DNA from 2 places in the Pseudomonas sp. NPDC087029 genome. Region 1 is predicted to be linked to the other one. Evidence: riboswitches for the same ligand, from Rfam matches in the RefSeq annotation. Region 1 holds a riboswitch; the other holds the start of a gene.
What was found. Region 1 has a riboswitch for cobalamin ahead of ACIPG5_RS21565 (CbtB domain-containing protein). Riboswitches for the same ligand answer to the same signal wherever they lie in the genome.

Region 2: another riboswitch for cobalamin. It lies ahead of ACIPG5_RS20675 (ABC transporter substrate-binding protein); the one in region 1 lies ahead of ACIPG5_RS21565 (CbtB domain-containing protein).

Annotation. Positions count from the first base shown of each region.
Region 1 is NZ_JBIVAB010000016.1:68,968-76,857, forward strand. It holds gene ACIPG5_RS21535 (transporter substrate-binding domain-containing protein) at 1-2,137, opposite strand, end outside; gene ACIPG5_RS21540 (response regulator transcription factor) at 2,152-2,766, opposite strand; gene ACIPG5_RS21545 (DUF1272 domain-containing protein) at 2,984-3,226, opposite strand; gene cobM (precorrin-4 C(11)-methyltransferase) at 3,293-4,045, opposite strand; gene ACIPG5_RS21555 (cobalamin biosynthesis protein) at 4,078-4,470, opposite strand; gene ACIPG5_RS21560 (CbtA family protein) at 4,488-5,180, opposite strand; gene ACIPG5_RS21565 (CbtB domain-containing protein) at 5,191-5,376, opposite strand; cobalamin riboswitch at 5,472-5,695, opposite strand; cobalamin riboswitch at 5,796-6,008, shown strand; gene cobW (cobalamin biosynthesis protein CobW) at 6,107-7,174, shown strand; gene cobN (cobaltochelatase subunit CobN) at 7,178-7,890, shown strand, end outside.
Region 2 is NZ_JBIVAB010000015.1:20,320-28,209, reverse strand. It holds gene ACIPG5_RS20685 (methionine synthase) at 1-569, opposite strand, end outside; gene ACIPG5_RS20680 (DUF1852 domain-containing protein) at 597-1,583, opposite strand; gene ACIPG5_RS20675 (ABC transporter substrate-binding protein) at 1,718-2,728, opposite strand; cobalamin riboswitch at 2,849-3,047, opposite strand; gene ACIPG5_RS20670 (murein L,D-transpeptidase catalytic domain family protein) at 3,080-3,796, opposite strand; gene ACIPG5_RS20665 (L,D-transpeptidase) at 3,907-4,941, opposite strand; gene ACIPG5_RS20660 (RidA family protein) at 5,279-6,550, shown strand; gene ACIPG5_RS20655 (GlxA family transcriptional regulator) at 6,562-7,533, opposite strand; gene ACIPG5_RS20650 (HD domain-containing protein) at 7,666-7,890, shown strand, end outside.

The DNA of each region.
Region 1 (7,890 bases):
GGTCGGCCATGACCCAGGCCGGCCCTTGCGGCAGTTCGCTGTGCAGGTGCAGGCCCTTGCTCCGTGCATTGCCTTCGAACACCCGCAAGGTGCCGCGTACCAGCTCGACCAGGTCGGTGGGCACGGGCTGCAAGGTCATGTGGCCGGATTCGATGCGCGAGATGTCCAGTATGTCGCCGATCAGGCCCAGCAGGCCGACGGCGGAATCGTGCGCGGTCTGCAGCGTCTGCGGGTCGCAGCGGCTGACCCGGCTGTCTTCCAGGGCCAGCTCGAGCAAGCCGATCACCGCGTTCATGGGGGTGCGTATTTCGTGGCTCATGGTGGCCAGGAAGGTGCTTTTGGTGTGGCTGGCCTGTTCCGCGTCGTCCTTGGCCTGGCGCAGTTGTTCGAGCAGGCCGCGGCTCAGGCCCAGCTGGGCCTGCAGGGCATGCTGGGCTTCGGTGCGCTGGTGGATCAACTTGCGCAGGTAGCTGTTCCAGAACACCACCCCGGCCAGCAGCAGGGCCGAGAGCACCAGTACCTGCAGTGCCAAGGTACGGTAATTGCGCCAGGGGCCGTCACTGACCAGCGAGCTGGTACGCCAGCGGTTGACCAACTGGTCCAGCTCTTCGGGGGGGATGCTCAGCAAGGTCTTGTCGAGGATGGCCTGCAGCTGGGGCTGGCCGGGGGCTACGGCGAACGCGGCGGCCGCCGGGTCGTCGCCCAGCACGCTGGCGATGCGCAGCTGGTCCTTGAACACATGGTTGATGTAGTAGGTGGCATTGATGTGACTGCTGTAGGCCACGTCGGCTTCGCCGGTGGCCACCGATTCCATCAGGGCCAGCGGGTTTTTGGCTTCGATCACCGTGGCATTGGGGTACTGGCGCAGTACCTCGGCGCGCAAGGGCGAGCCGCGCAGCAGGGCGATGCGCTTGCCATCCAGGTCGCGGCTCTGCAGTGGCCAGGCTGCCTGGTTGCGCGCGACCAGCACCCTGGGGCTGACCAGGTAGGGCCGGGTGTAGCGCAACTGGCTGGCGCGATCGACGCCATAGCCCAGCGCGCCGATCATCTGCGCTTCGCCGCGCGCCACCTGCTCGACCATGGCCTGCACGCTGTTGCGCTCGATCAGGGTGAACTGCAGGCCGGTGCGATGGGTGATCTGCTTGAGCAGGTCGACGGTGATGCCACTGGTTCGCTGCTGGGCATCGTTGAAGGTCAGCGGCGCCAGGGCCGGGTCGACCAGCACGCTGACCGTCGGGTGGCGCTGGATCCAGGCCTTTTCTTCATCGCTCAGGGCCGAGAGGTGGCGCTCCAGCAAGAGGCTGGTGTTGCCACTGGTCCAGCGCCGCAGGATGTTCAGCCGTTCGCTTTCGGTGATCCTGTCCAGGGCCGCATCGATCAGGCGGCGCAGGCGTGGGTTGTCGTTGGCCAGGGCAAAGGAGAAGGTGCCGGGCTTGGCCTGGCAGAAACTGTCGATTTTCACCGTGCCTTGATAGCTCTTGCCGATCAGGTAGTCGGTGCTGATGGCGTCGCCCAGGTAGGCGTCGGCTTCACCCAGCTCGACCGCCGCCAGGCCGGCCAGGGTCGAGCGATAGAGGCTCAGCTGGGCATTGGGGTAGAGGTTGCGGACCGTCTCGCCGGGCAAGTAGTGGTCGACCATCGCCAGGCGCATGCCGGCCAGGCTCGGGTTGTCCCTGAGGCTGCGGTCTTCACGGGTGACGATTACTGGCAGGTCGTCGGCGTAAGGCTCGCTCAGGCTCAACTGGGCATCGGCAGCCTCGAACCCGTTGGAGCTGCCCAGCAGGTCGATCTTGCCCTCGCGCAGGGCGGCGATCGCCTCGTGGCGGCTGGCAAAGCGCATGACCTGTACCGGGATGCCCAGCTGCTCACCGATCAGCCCTGCAAAATCGGCGCTCAGGCCTTCGTAGTCGGACGGGCTGATGTTGATTTCGAAGGGTGGGTAGTCGGGGCGGGAGCTGCCCAGCCGCAGGGCCTTGCGCTGCTGCAGCCACTGGCGGTCCTGGCTGTCCAGTTGCAGTGGCTGGGTGACGCTGGTGGCGCGCGCCAGCAACTGGCGCGGCTCGGCATCGGCGAGTGCCTGCTGGGGGCAGCACGTCAGGCACAGTGCCAAAAGCACGCCGGTGGAGTAGCGCTTCATCGCGAGAGGGGCGCTCAGTTGACGTGGTTGCGTTTGGCCAGGTCGACCATTTCCACCAGCGATTCGGTCTTGAGCTTCTCCATGATGCGGCCCCGGTAGGTGCTGATGGTCTTGGCGCTGAGGTTCATGCTGCCGCCTATGTGCTTGTTGTTCTCGCCCCGGGCGAGGCGGCGCAACACTTCCATCTCGCGGTTGGACAGGCTTTCCAGGCGCCTGGGTTCGCTGTCGAGGGTGTTGCTGTTGACCGACATCTGGGGAAACGTGGAGTAGCCCTTGATCAGTGCCTTGAGGGCGAAGATCAATGCTTCGTGGTCTTCATCCTTGGTCACGAATGCGCCAATGCCAGCGTCCAGGCAGCGGCGCACGTAGAGGTCGGTGGCCTGCCCGGTCAGCACCATGATCTTGGGTACGGGTTCCAGCTGCTGAAGGCGCTTGATGACCTCCATGCCATCAAGGCCGGGCAGGCCGATGTCCAGTACCACCACATCGGGACGCAGTTCGCGCGCTACCTGCGCCACTTCGCTGCCGTTGCCTACTTCGCCAACGACGCGGAAGCGCTCGCGCTCCAGCAGCAGGCGCATGGACAGCCTGACGATGGGGTGGTCGTCAACGATCAACACGGTTGTCATGAAGTTAACTCCTGTCGGAATGTGGACCATTTCCTGTGCTTAATCAGGAATATGCCTGCAAGTTCTTTCTGCAGCGCAGCACGATACGGCCATTCCGGATGCTTGGTAATGGCGAGTATAGATCTGTTGAACAACCGAGCGGTTATTGTGGAAAAATCCTACAAAAAAGCGCGCCAGGCATCGCGCGAAGGCGACGATGCCTGTGCTGGAGGGGGGGTTATTGGCAGGCGGGGTGAGGTTTGCGTATGCGTAGCGTCGATGCCGGGTTGTTGCTCAATGCCAGGCCGACCCGCGCCGGGCGCGGCAGCAGTTGGCCGGAGCAGTTCGGGCAGCGGCTATGCAGGCGAGATTCGCTGCAGCTTCGGCAGAAGGTGCATTCGAACGAACAGATGAATGCTTCAAGGCTGTCGCCGGGCAGGTCGACATCGCAGCATTCGCAGTTGGGGCGCAGCTCCAGCATGGGCGTGACTCCGGTGGGCGGGAACGATCCCGGAGTCTGCGCTGCCAGGTGCGCCGTTGGCAATGCTCAGCCGCCGGGGCGGTACAGGTGCGCGTGGCCGGCGCGGTACAAGGCCGATTCGGCAAACGGTGCATCGCCCAGCACGTGGCCGACAAGGATCAGCGCTGTGCGACGAAACCCTTTTGCCGCGACCTTCTCGACGATATCGGCCAAGGTTGCGCGCACCCAGTCCTGGTCCGGCCAGGTGGCGCGGTGGACCACGGCAATCGGGCAATCGGCGCCGTAGTGGGGGCGCAACTCTTCGACGATGCGTGGCAGGTGCTTGACCCCCAGGTGAATGGCCAGGGTCGCGCCGTGGCGGGCCAGGTCGGCCAACTGCTCGCCTGCCGGCATCGGCGAGCTGTCGCCATAGCGGGTCAGGATGACGGTCTGCGCCACCTCCGGCAGGGTCAGCTCGCAGCCCAGCAAAGCGGCGCTGGCCGCGGTGGCCGTGACCCCGGGGATGATCTGGTAGTCGATGCCCAGCTCGCGCAAGTGGCGAATCTGCTCGCCGATGGCGCCGTACAGGCTGGGGTCGCCACTGTGCACGCGCGCCACGTCCTGGCCCCGTTCATGGGCTGCGCGGATGGCCTCGATGATCTGTTCCAGGTGCAGCTCGGCGCTGTTGATGAGCGTCTCGGCCTGGTGGCCTTCGAGCACCGCCGGCGGCACCAGCGAGCCGGCATAGATGATCACCGGGCACTGACGGATCAGGCGCTGGCCCTTGACCGTGATCAGCTCCGGGTCGCCGGGGCCGGCGCCGATGAAGTAGACCGTCATGGAAATTCCTTGCAGGTAAATGGTTGAAGCGATTATCCGCCGCAGGCCAGGGCGACGGTAGCGGCGCCTGAAGATTGCCGCATTACCCTGAGCCTGGCGCTGCCGTGCTCGCGACTGGCCAGGGCCAGGGCCGCACTTTCGGCAACGCCCCAGCAGCCGCTGTGGGCGTAGGCAGAGGCCGAACGGTGGGTGAGCAACGGTTCGAAAGCCTGCAACTGGCTGGCAGTGAACACCACCAGGGGCAAGCCGAGGCGCAGGGCCAACTGCTCAAGCCCCGGCTCATCGGCCTTGAGGCTGATCGTGGCAATGCCGCGCAGCGTGCCCAGGGCCTGGCCGTGGGCAGCCAGGCTCTGGCGCAGCAGCGTGTCGAGGTGGTCCAGCGAACAGCCGCGGCGGCAGCCGAAGCCGGCGTACAGCGCCGGCAGGGCTGCTTCAGCGGCCATCAGGCGTGCTGGGCGCGGCGATACAGCCAGGCGCTGAGCAGGCCCAGGGCCACCCAGAACGCGGCATTGGTCAGCCACGAGGCGATCTTGAACTGGGTTTCCAGGGCCTCGGGCGCCAGGCTCTGGTGAACTTCAGGCTGCGGCGCGCCGATGACGTGCGGCACTACCAGCAGCACCGCGCCGGCGACCTTGAGCAGCCAGTGCCGGGCGAACACCAGCAACGCCAGCCCCAGCGCAGTGGCGGCTGCGGTGCCGATCCACCAGCTCTGGCGCTGGCCCAGGTCGGCGGCCGCGGTGCCAGGCAACTCGGGCGGCAGGCCCAGGGTGGGTGCCAGGCAGAACACCGCGAAGCCGGCCAGGCCCCACAGCGCGCCGGTGCTCACCCGGTTGGGTTCGCGCAGGCTGTACAGGGCGGCCAGGATCAAGGCGAAGCCCACAGCCACCACCAGGTTGCCGCCGGTGGTCGAGAGGATGCGCTGCCAGCCATCTTCCGGCGACCAGGCCTCGGCGCTGTGTTCGTGGGCCGCGACGGCTTCGCCGTCATGGCTGTGGTGCTCGGCGGCAGGGGCGGCGGTCTCGTAGGTTTCTGCCTGGAGAATCAGCGGGGCGACCCAGAAGCTTTGCAGCAGGGTCAGCAGCAAGGCTGCGAGCAGGCCGCTGAACCCGGCGGTGCGGGCAATGCGCTTGATCATCGGGCGGGCCTCAGTGGCAAGGGAATGCGGCGCTGTGGCGGGTGTCGTGGGCGGCATTGTGCACCGCCTCGATGTGCGAGAAACCGGCGAAGTAGACCAGGCACAGGCCCAGCAGGCTGGCCCCTACGGCGATGACGACGCGCTGGCTGAGGGTGACGGGGGTGGCGATGCTGTGCTTGGCGCTGGTGATGGGCATGACGCGTTCCTCTGTTGTTTTGAGCTCAACGGGCAAGCGCGGCAGCCCCAGGCGCGAGGCGCCCGAGGGAATGCGACAGCGCCCGCCCACCGCGGGGTGTTCATGTGACGCCAGGCCGGTCTCCGGGCTTGCGAGGAGGAGCAGGGCTCCTTTAAAGCATCACCTTCCCATGCCCTACGACGTGGCACAGTGGTCTAGACGCTTCGCTCGCTTACCGTTGCGGGGGCAGCACCGGCCTGGTCCGGCCCTGTTGCAGGGCCTGCGACGCACCGGTTTCCCGTTTCACCCCCAAGGGGGCACCTGAACGCAAGGCGTTAGGAGACCACGGGGCAGGGTTTCCGTCAATTGGTTGCAAGTTATTACGGCGGCGCGAGAGGCGACAAAACCACCGCATCAGTTGACCACCCGCCACCCCCCGCGTAGCCTTGCCGCTTCGAGGTTCTTCGGCCATGCCGAAGCTAAGACGGGAACGCGGTTCAAGCCGCGGCTGCCCCCGCAACTGTAAGCACCGGCAACGGAACGACACAGCCACTGCGCCCCAGCGCGGGAAGGCGTCGTCCTACCCGGCCCCGTTCATCGAACGGGCCGCGACGGTGCAAGCCAGGAGACCTGCCTCGACACGTTTTCGACTTTCAACCGGGCGGGGTGATCCGGTGGCGAACGAGCCCGGCCGGCCTGGCCCGTGGCTTTCGTCCCGCATGCCCGCGCCATTTGCCAAGGGCAACGCGACATGAAAACACTGGCCAAGCTCCCCGTCACCATCGTCACCGGCTTCCTCGGCTCGGGCAAGACCACCTTGCTGCGGCACATGCTCGACAATGCCCAGGGCCGGCGCATCGCGGTCATCGTCAACGAGTTCGGCGAACTCGGCATCGACGGCGAGATTCTCAAGCAATGCAGCATCGGCTGCAGTGAAGAAGAGGCCAGCGGCCGCGTCTACGAGTTGGCCAACGGCTGCCTGTGCTGCACGGTGCAGGAGGAATTCTTCCCGGTCATGCGCGAGCTGGTGGCCCGCCGTGGCGACCTCGACCACATCCTCATCGAAACCAGCGGCCTGGCCTTGCCCAAGCCTTTGGTCCAAGCCTTCCAGTGGCCGGAAATCCGTACTGCCTGCACCGTCGATGCGGTGATCACCGTGGTCGACAGCCCGGCCGTGGCTGCCGGCACCTTTGCCGCCTACCCGGACCAGGTCGACGCGCAGCGCAAGCTCGACCCCAACCTGGACCACGAATCGCCACTGCACGAGCTGTTCGCCGACCAGTTGGCCAGCGCTGACCTGGTGGTGCTGAACAAGGCCGACCTGATCGATGCCGAAGGCCTGGCCAAGGTGCGCGCCGAAGTGGCCGAAGAGCTGCCGCCTGCGGTCAAGGTGATCGAGGCCAGCAGCGGCCGCCTGCCACTGGACGTGTTGCTGGGTCTGGGCGCCGAGTCCGAGGAGCACATCGACGGCCGCCGCACGCACCACGATTCACACCATGACGGCGACGATCACGACGACCATGACCACGACGCCTTCGACTCCATCTCCATCGACCTGCCCGAAGCTGACGAAAGCCTGCTGCTCGACGCCCTGACGCAACTGGTGGTGGAGTTCGGCATCCTGCGTGCCAAGGGCTTTGCCGCCATCCCCGGTAAACCGATGCGCCTGCTGGTGCAGGGCGTGGGTACCCGTTTCGACAAGCACTTCGACCGCGCCTGGCGTGCCGACGAGCCGCGCATCACGCGCCTGGTGCTGATCGGCCAGGACCTCGATGCCGTGCAACTGGAAGCGCGCCTGCGCCAGGCCCTGGGCGCCTGACCCATGCACCTGCTGCGGACCCAGCCCGGCGGCTTCGTGCCGGACGACAGCATTGCCGACCTTGGCCAGACACCCGCCGAGCTGGTGATCCTCTGCAGCGGCGACTCGCATCTGGCATTGCTCGCCGAAACCGCCGAGCAACTGCCCGATGATTTCCCCAGCCTGCGCCTGGCCAACCCGATGCAGGTGCAGAACCATGCCTCGGTCGACCTTTATGTAGACGAGGTGCTGCGCCACGCCAAGGTCATCCTGGTGTCGTTGCACGGCGGCGTCGGCTATTGGCGCTATGGCGTCGAGCAGTTGGTGGTACTGGCTGCCCATGGCGTGCAGTTGATCCTGGTGCCGGGCGATGACCGCCCGGACCCGGAGCTGACCGACCTGGGCACGGTAACCGGCGACGCAGCCCAGCGCCTCTGGCACTACCTGCGCCAGGGCGGCAAGGCCAATGCCCTCAACCTGTTCAACTGCCTGGCCAGCCAATGGCTTGGGCGTGACTACACCTGGGACGAGCCGCAACCCTTGCCGCGCACCTCGGTGTATCACCCCAGCCAGGCGAGCGCCACGCCCGATGCCTGGTACAGCCAGTGGCACCCCGACTACCCGGTGGCGCCGCTGTTGTTCTACCGCTCGCACCTGCAGGCCGCCAACACCGCCTTCATCGATGTGTTCTGCCAGCGCCTGCAGGCGGCCGGGCTCAACCCGCTGCCGATTGCGGT
Region 2 (7,890 bases), on a different contig from region 1:
TTCACCTCGTCGAAGAACACGTTGAACGCAGGCTCATCGAACTGGATGATGTCGACGCCGGCAGCTTCCAGCTCGCGGGCTTCCTGGTTGAGGATCTTGGCAAACTCCCAGGCCAGTTTCTCGCGGCTCTTGTAGTGGCTGTCGTACAGCGTGTCGATCATGGTCATGGGGCCTGGCAGCGCCCACTTGATGGGTTGCCCGGTTTGCTGGCGGAGGAACTTGGCGTCCTCGACGAACACCGGCTTGCGCCGCGCGACGGCACCCACCACCGTGGGCACGCTGGCATCGTAGCGGTCACGGATCCTGACGGTTTCACGCTGCTCGAAGTCAACGCCGTCCAGGTGTTCGATGAAGGTGGTGACGAAGTGCTGGCGGGTCTGTTCGCCATCGCTGACGATGTCGATGCCTGCCTGTTGCTGCTCTTGCAACGCCAGGCGCAGGGCGTCCTGCTTGCCGTCGAGCAAGGCCTGATCCTGCAGTTTCCAGGGCGACCAGAGGGTTTCGGGCTCGGCGAGCCAGGAGGGTTTGGGCAGGCTGCCGGCAGTCGAAGTAGGTAACAGCTTATTCACGAGAAAAGACCTTGTAGTGTCTGAATGTCAGGCAGCGTAGTGGCTGGACCACTGCTCAAGTACCGCGCCGTAAGGTTTGATGAAGTGTTCTTCGACAAACCGCCCTTGTTCGATGGCCAAGCGGCTGCGTTCTTCCCGGTCATAAACAATACGCGTCAGCGAATAATCCTCGTGCTGCAAACTTGGCTGATAAGACGTGCCGGCGGCAGAGTTGGCGTTGTAGATTTCCGGGCGGTAGATCTTCTGGAAGGTATCCATGGTGCTGATGGTGCTGATCAATTCAAGGGCGGTGTAATCGCTGAGCAAATCACCGGCAAAATAGAATGCCAGTGGCGCAACGCTGTTTGCCGGCATGAAGTAACGCACGCTCAGGCCCATCTTCTGGAAGTACGCATCGGTCAGGGAATACTCATCTTGCTGGTATTCCTGGCCGAGCACCGGGTGCTGGTTTTCAATGCGCTGGTAGGTCTTGCTGCTGGACACGCTCAGGCAGATGACCGGCGGCTTGGCAAAATGCGCTTTATAGGCGCTGGAATTGACGAAGGCCTTGAACAGCTTGCCGTGCAGCTCGCCAAAATGTGCCGGTGTGCTGAACGCCGAGGCGCCTTGGTTGTGCCCCAGCAGCAATACGCTGAAGTCGTAATCGCGCACGTAGGATGAAAAATTGTTGCCCACCACGCCTTCGATGCGCGCGCCGGTGTGTCGGTCGACGATGCAGGTTTTCAGTATTTCGATCAACGGCAGGGCGTTATCGCTGCGTGCGGCATCCAGGGTCATTGCCACCGAAATGATTTCAAGCTCGACGCTGTAGCGGTCGCCTTTGGGATTGTCCCAATGGGCCAGTGCATTGAAGCGGTTATCGATCATGCGCAGGGTATTGCGCAAGTTCTGCTGGCGGCTCGCGCCCCTGGCCAAATTGGCAAAGTTGGTGGTGAGGCGAGTATTTTCAGCAGGCTGATAATGTTCGTCGAAACGAATGCTGTTGATCGCGAAGTTGAAAATGTCCTGCGTCATGATTGGCGGTCCCACTCGAATATTTATAATCGCTTAATTGAGGCGCATTTTAGGTTGAGGTATTGAGTGAGTGGAACTGAAACGAATTCACAAAACCTTTAGCCCTGTTCATGACGCACGCTGGGCAAACGTATTTATTGCCCGGCATCACCGGTTGCGAATGCGCTCGACAGGGTTTCAAGGCCGCGGAACAGGCGAATCCCCGCCTGCATGGCGTCGGCGTCGAGGATGATGATGCGCCCTTGCCTGACCGCCTCCATCTGCCGGGTCACCGGGTCGTTGCGCAGGAATTCGAGTTTTTTCTGGTGGTCGTCCGCCGGGAAGCGGCGGCGGTCCATGCGGGCGATGATGATCCAGGTGGGGTTGGCTTTTGCCAGGGTTTCCCAGCCGACCGTTGGCCATTCCTCGTGGGACTGCACGACATTGCGCACGCCAAGGGTCTGCAGCATGAAGTCGGCCACCCCTTGGCGGCCGGCCACGTAAGGGTCGAGGGCAAGGTCGGCGCTGGAGAACCAGAACAGCGCCGAGGTGTTCGACAAGTCCTTGCCGGCGAGCCGTTGCCGGGCATGTTCCAGCTGCCCCTGCAGCTGTTGGTTCAGCGCCTCGCCGCGGGCCTGCACATCGAAGATCGCCGCCAGCTGGCTGACACTTTTGTAGAGGGTCTCGATCCTGAAGGGCTGGGTACGGGTACCGTCGGCGCCGACCAGGTTGTCCTTGCCTTCGCAGTCCGAAGGCAGCAGGTAGGTCGGGATCTTCAGCTCGGCGAACTGCTCGCGGGTGGCGACCGCGCCCTGGGGGCCGACCATCCACTCGAACTGCACCGTCACCAGCTGCGGGCGCTTGCCGACCACGGCCTCGAAGCTCGGTTCGTTGTTGGCCAGGCGCTCGACCTTGGCGTCCTGCGCCTGGAACTCAGGCAGCACGTTGTTGAACCACAGCGAGGAGCCTGCGAGCTTGCTGCCAAGGCCCAGGGCATAGAGCATCTCGGTGCCGGCCTGGCCGATGCTGACGGCGCGTGCCGGGGCCTGGGCAAAGGTCTGCGGCGCACCGCAGTTGTCGATCGTCAGGGGGTAGTGCGTGGCGCCAGCCTGGGCCAGGCCTGGCAGGCTCAATGCGCCGAGCAAGGCAGCGATGCGGGGCAGCATGGGGCGATCTCCTGTCGAACGTTGCGCGGCACAGGCGCACGGACAGGCATCACCTTGCCCCGTGCAGGCACGGGGCAGGCCCAGGGCAGGGCAGAGGATGGCCATCCCGGACACCCCGCCGGTTGGTGAATGTGTGCCGGCAGGTCTCCTGACTGGTGCGTCATGGCCCGGCTCCTGCCTTCCCGGACAGTGTCCAGTGGCGTTTCAGGAGCGGGCTCGGCACCTACAGTTGCGGGGGCAGTTCCGTTTGGCTCGCATGCGGGCGAGCGACGGATTCCCTATTAGTTCCGTGATGAAAACCGGCGGGCGGCATCCTAGACCATCTGCCAGGCGATGGACAAGGGCGTGGGCCTACTTGCTGGCAATCGACTGGTTCGGCAATGGGCAGCTCTGGTCGTTGAGAAAGTGCGATTTCTTCAGCCAGTCCTGCTGCGGGTAATAGGCGAACACGTAGCTGCCACGCTGCAGCGTGTCGATCAGCTTGCCGGCGATTGCCGGGCGCACCGCAGGGCAGCCCTGGCTGCGGCCCAGGCGGCCGAGCCCGGGCACCACCTTGGGGTCGGCATAGGCGGCGGCATGCATGACGATCGCCCGCGACATGCTGTTGTCGTTGAACCCAGGCTCCAGCCCCTGCAGGCGCAACGAGCGGCCGTGCTTGCCGCTGTAGGTCTGGCCGGTTTCATACAGGCCGATGGAGGACTGGTAGCTGTTCGGGGCGTTGGAGAACGTGCTCGGCACATCGGCGCCGCTGTTCTTGCCGTGGGCCACCCACTCTTCGAACAACAGCTTGCGGGCGTTCAGGTCGAACACCCACAGGCGTTTGTCACGCGAGGCCTTGGAGTAGTCGATCACCGTCAGCAACTTGCCCGGGTCGTTGTGGCTGGCGCAGGTGTAGGCGGTGAGTGCCAGGGCCAGGGTCTCGACGCTGGCGTTCGGCGCCAGTTGCTGCAGTTCGGCGGCGCTGGGCAGTGATTGCGCCTGGGCGGGTAGCCAGGCGCCGAGGAAAAACAGGCCAATACTGGCCGCTGAGAGCCGCAGGGCTCCCCGCAAAGGTTCGAACATCGACATGGATTATCCTGTTGAAGACCTGTCTGGGGTCGCAAGCAAGATCAAGCGAAGATTCAGCTTGATTGAAGGCCAAAGGCCGCTACTTTGCTTGAAATTCACAGGTTTGCCGATCATTTCTTGACCAATGGCTTAGCATCCTCGCCGTCGTCGGTGCTGATCACGGTGAATTGGCCGTTGCTGCGGGTATCGCGGGTGGAGGCCCAGTCGGTGATCACCAGCATGGTGCCGACGTCCATCGCCGCACGCAGGTGATGGCGAAATTCCGGGCTCATGTTCAACTGCCCCAGCTGCTCGTAGGGCGTGTCCCCGTACTCCGGGTTGCTCAGGCCCACTACCGACCAGCGCAACGGCAGCGCGCCGTCGAGTGCCAGGGCAGACGGTTTTTGCAGCAGCGAATACACCGCCATGCCGCTGCGATGGCGGCTGCTTTCCAGGGTCAGGGCCGGCGCCGAGCCAATCAGCTGGCCGCCGCGAAACACGTAGGCGCGAAGGTCGGCGCGGCTGATCAGGATCGACAGCGGCCCGGCGGCAGGGTCGGGGTCGTTCCAGAACTGCTGGTTGTTCAACACCAGCGGGCCCTGGGCCTTGCCATCGCTGACCGTCGGCGCCAGCACGCCCGGGTGGTAGACCTCTACCGGGGCACTGTGGGTGTCGGAGACGATCACGGTGGTCGAGCTGAACCCGGTGACCTCATACAGCTTCTTGGCAAATTCCATCGGCAGCCGCACGCAGCCATGGGAGGCGGGGTAGCCCGGCAGATGGCCCGCGTGCAGGGCAATGCCGTCCCAGGTCAGGCGCTCCATGTAGGGCATGGGGGCGCTGTTGTAGAGGCTGGATTTGTGCTCGACCTTCTTCTGCAGAATGCTGAACACCCCGGTGGGGGTTTCGCGCCCGGCCTTGCCGCTGCTCACGGTACTGACGCCGATGGCGATGCCATTGCGATAGACGTAGGCACGCTGCTCGGTGAGGCTGATCACCACCGTGACCGGGCCCACCGGCGAGACTTGCGGGTACCAGAGAAACTGGCCCGGCTTGAGGCTGTCGAGTTGGCTCCTGAGCTGGGCCGGGCTGGGCACCTTGAGTGGGGCTGCCGTGGCCAGTGCGCCGGCAAGTAACAAAGCCATTCCTAGCGATACACGCAACATCGATTCCATCCTCATGGCGCCATGCGCGCAGCTTAATCGCAACCTTCGTTATCCGGCAAATCAGTGCAGTTTTGCCAACTAATCCCACACCCGCGCTATTGCAGTTATTCCAAATCAATCTGTCAGCCAGCCACTTCGCTTCGATTATTGCGCCCGGTCAATGGCGCGATACCCAGCGCTCACTACAATTGCCCTGCTTCATCCCTCCTGACACTCGCTCACCCGCCCTCAAGGCAGTGAACCAGTCGCCCGGCCCCACAGTGGCAGCCTTCGATCGCGCAATGGATTATCTGCTTGCCACTCAATCTGTGAAATCCAGAAAGATGGGAGTACTAGCATGAGTGGCTACAACGCCGTATTGGCAAGAAATACCGGCAATGCTCCAGAAGGCATTGGCCCTTATTCGCAAAGTGTCGCGTTCTCGCACTACAACAACCTTAGCGCCCAGTTACCCATCGACCCCGCATCCGGTGCCGTGGTGGCAGGGGGTGTGAAGGCGCAGGCGGAGCAGTGTTTCAAGAACATCAAGGCCGTGGTGCAAAGCGTCGACCACACACTGGAGGATGTGGTCAGGCTCAGCATCTTCCTGCGCAACATGGCCGATGCCGAAGTCGTCAACAGCGTCTATTCGGCCTATTTCCCAGGCTATGTGCCGGTGGTGACGACTGTCGCGGTTGCCGCATTGCCGATGGATGCCCTGGTGCAAGTGGAAGCCTTGCTTTCCAATGGCGTCGGCACGATCCCCAACGCCCCCCAGGCCGGCGACCTGATCAAGACGGTGTGCAATACCGAGCGTGCGCCGGCAAGCGCACTGTCCGCGCAGGCCGTGGCTTTTTCGCACTACAACAACTTGTCTGCGCAACTGCCGATCGACCCGCAAACCGGCAAGCTGGTGGCAGGCGGGGCCAAGGAGCAGGCGGCGCAGTGCCTGAAAAACATCAAGGCGATCCTCGAAGGCATGGACGTGCCTTTCGATGACATCGTCAAGATCACCCTCTTCGTGAAAAACCTCTCGGACCTCGCGCAGGTCGACCAGGTGTACAAGACCTTCTTCCCCGACTCGGCCATTGCCAGGGCAGTCGGTTACTTCCCCGCGCGCACGGTCGTGGTGGCCTCAGGGTTGCCCATGGATGCGCTGGTGCAGATAGAAGCCGTCATCTCCCACGGCGATGGCACGCCACCGCAAGTTGTCGAAGACCGCCACGGGATTGTCATCAAGGCAAACAACACGCCCCATGCGCCCCTGCACCCGCTGTCCACGCAAACGGTCGCCTTCTCGCACTACAACCACCTCTCTGCGCAACTGCCTTTGAACCCCAGTACCGGGAAGTTGGTGAGCGGGGGTGTGAAAGAGCAAACGCAGCAATGCCTGAACAACGTCAAGGCGATTGTCGAAAGCATCGGCCACGCCCTGAGTGATGTGGTCAAGGTCAACGTCTTCCTTGCCGATATCCAGGACCTTGCCGCCGTGGACGAGGTGTACACGGCGTTCTTCCCCGATGGCGTGCCTGCACGCAGGGTGGTTGGCGTGTCCGCGCTGCCCGAGAACGCGCGGGTACAAGTCGATGTGGTGCTGGCAAACGCTGAAGGCACCCCGCCAGGCCAGTAGCCGGCGAACCTTCAGCCCACGCGTCCGTAGCGCTTGCGGTACTCCGCAGGCGTTACCCCGACGTGGCGGACGAAGGCGCGGCGCAAGGTGTCGGCATTGGCAAAGCCGCAGGCGGCCGCCACCTGCTTGGGCGCTTCGCGGCCTGCTTCCAGGCGCGCCCTGGCGGCGTTGACCCGGGCCAGTTCGACCCAGGCCGCCGGGGTCATGCCCACCTCGCTGTGGAACACCCGGGCAAAATGCCGCGGGCTCAGGCCGACACGGGCGGCGAGGGCGGCAATGCCATGGCCCTCGGCCGGGTTGGCGGCGATGTAGCGCTGCAGGCCCTGCAGCGCCGAACGCCCGGCCGGCGAACTGGCGCCTTGGCGGCTGAACTGCAATTGCCCGCCCGGGCGCTTGAAGTACATCACCAGATGCCCCGCAACCTGTTTGGCCATTTCGTGGCCCAGGTCTTCTTCGACCAGGGCCAGGGCCAGGTCCAGCCCGGCGGTTACCCCGGCTGCGGTGCGCAGCTTGCCGTCGTGCACCTGGATGGCATCGGCATCGACCTGTACCGCGGGATAGCGCGCAGCCAGCGGCGCCGCCACCGACCAGTGGGTGGTCACCCGCCGCCCATCCAGCAGCCCCGCAGCCGCCAGGGCAAAGGCCCCGGTGCACACCGAGCCGTAGCGCCGGCAGGCGCCTGCGCGCTGGCGCAGCCAATCGAGAATGCCGGGGCGCAGGTACTGCTCGGCCGCCTGCGGGGTGCCCGCCACCAGCAAGGTGTCGAGCGCCGGCAGCGCCTCGCCTATCCAGCCATCGGCCAGCAGCCGCGTGCCCGAGGAACTCACCAGCGGCCCCGGTTCGCAGGCCAGCAACAGCAGGCGGTAGGCCTGATGGCCGAGCTGCCGGTTGGCCTCGGCGAACACATCGAGCGGGCCGCAGGCATCGAGCAGTTGAACGCCCGGCAACGCCAGGATGGCAAGGGTGATCGGCTGTTTGGGCATGGCGGTTTCTCAAGGGGCGCGGGCAAGGCTGTATGGCGCCGACAATGGCAGTATCTGACTGGTCAAGTCAATTGAGGACATAGGCGGCGACCAGCAGACTGGACGGGTCATCCACCCACCCGAGGTACGCACATGTCCACATCCATTGCCGGTATCCACATCCCCGACAGCGCCATGGCGCGAGAAATCACCGAGCTGGTGCGCGACACGGCATCGCCGCTGCTTTACCACCATTCCAGCCGGGTCTTCTATTTCGCCGCCCTGGCCGGCCAGCGCCTGGGGCTGAAATACGACAGCGAGCTGCTGTACGCCGGCTGCATGTTCCATGACATGGGCCTGACCCACTCGCACAGCAGC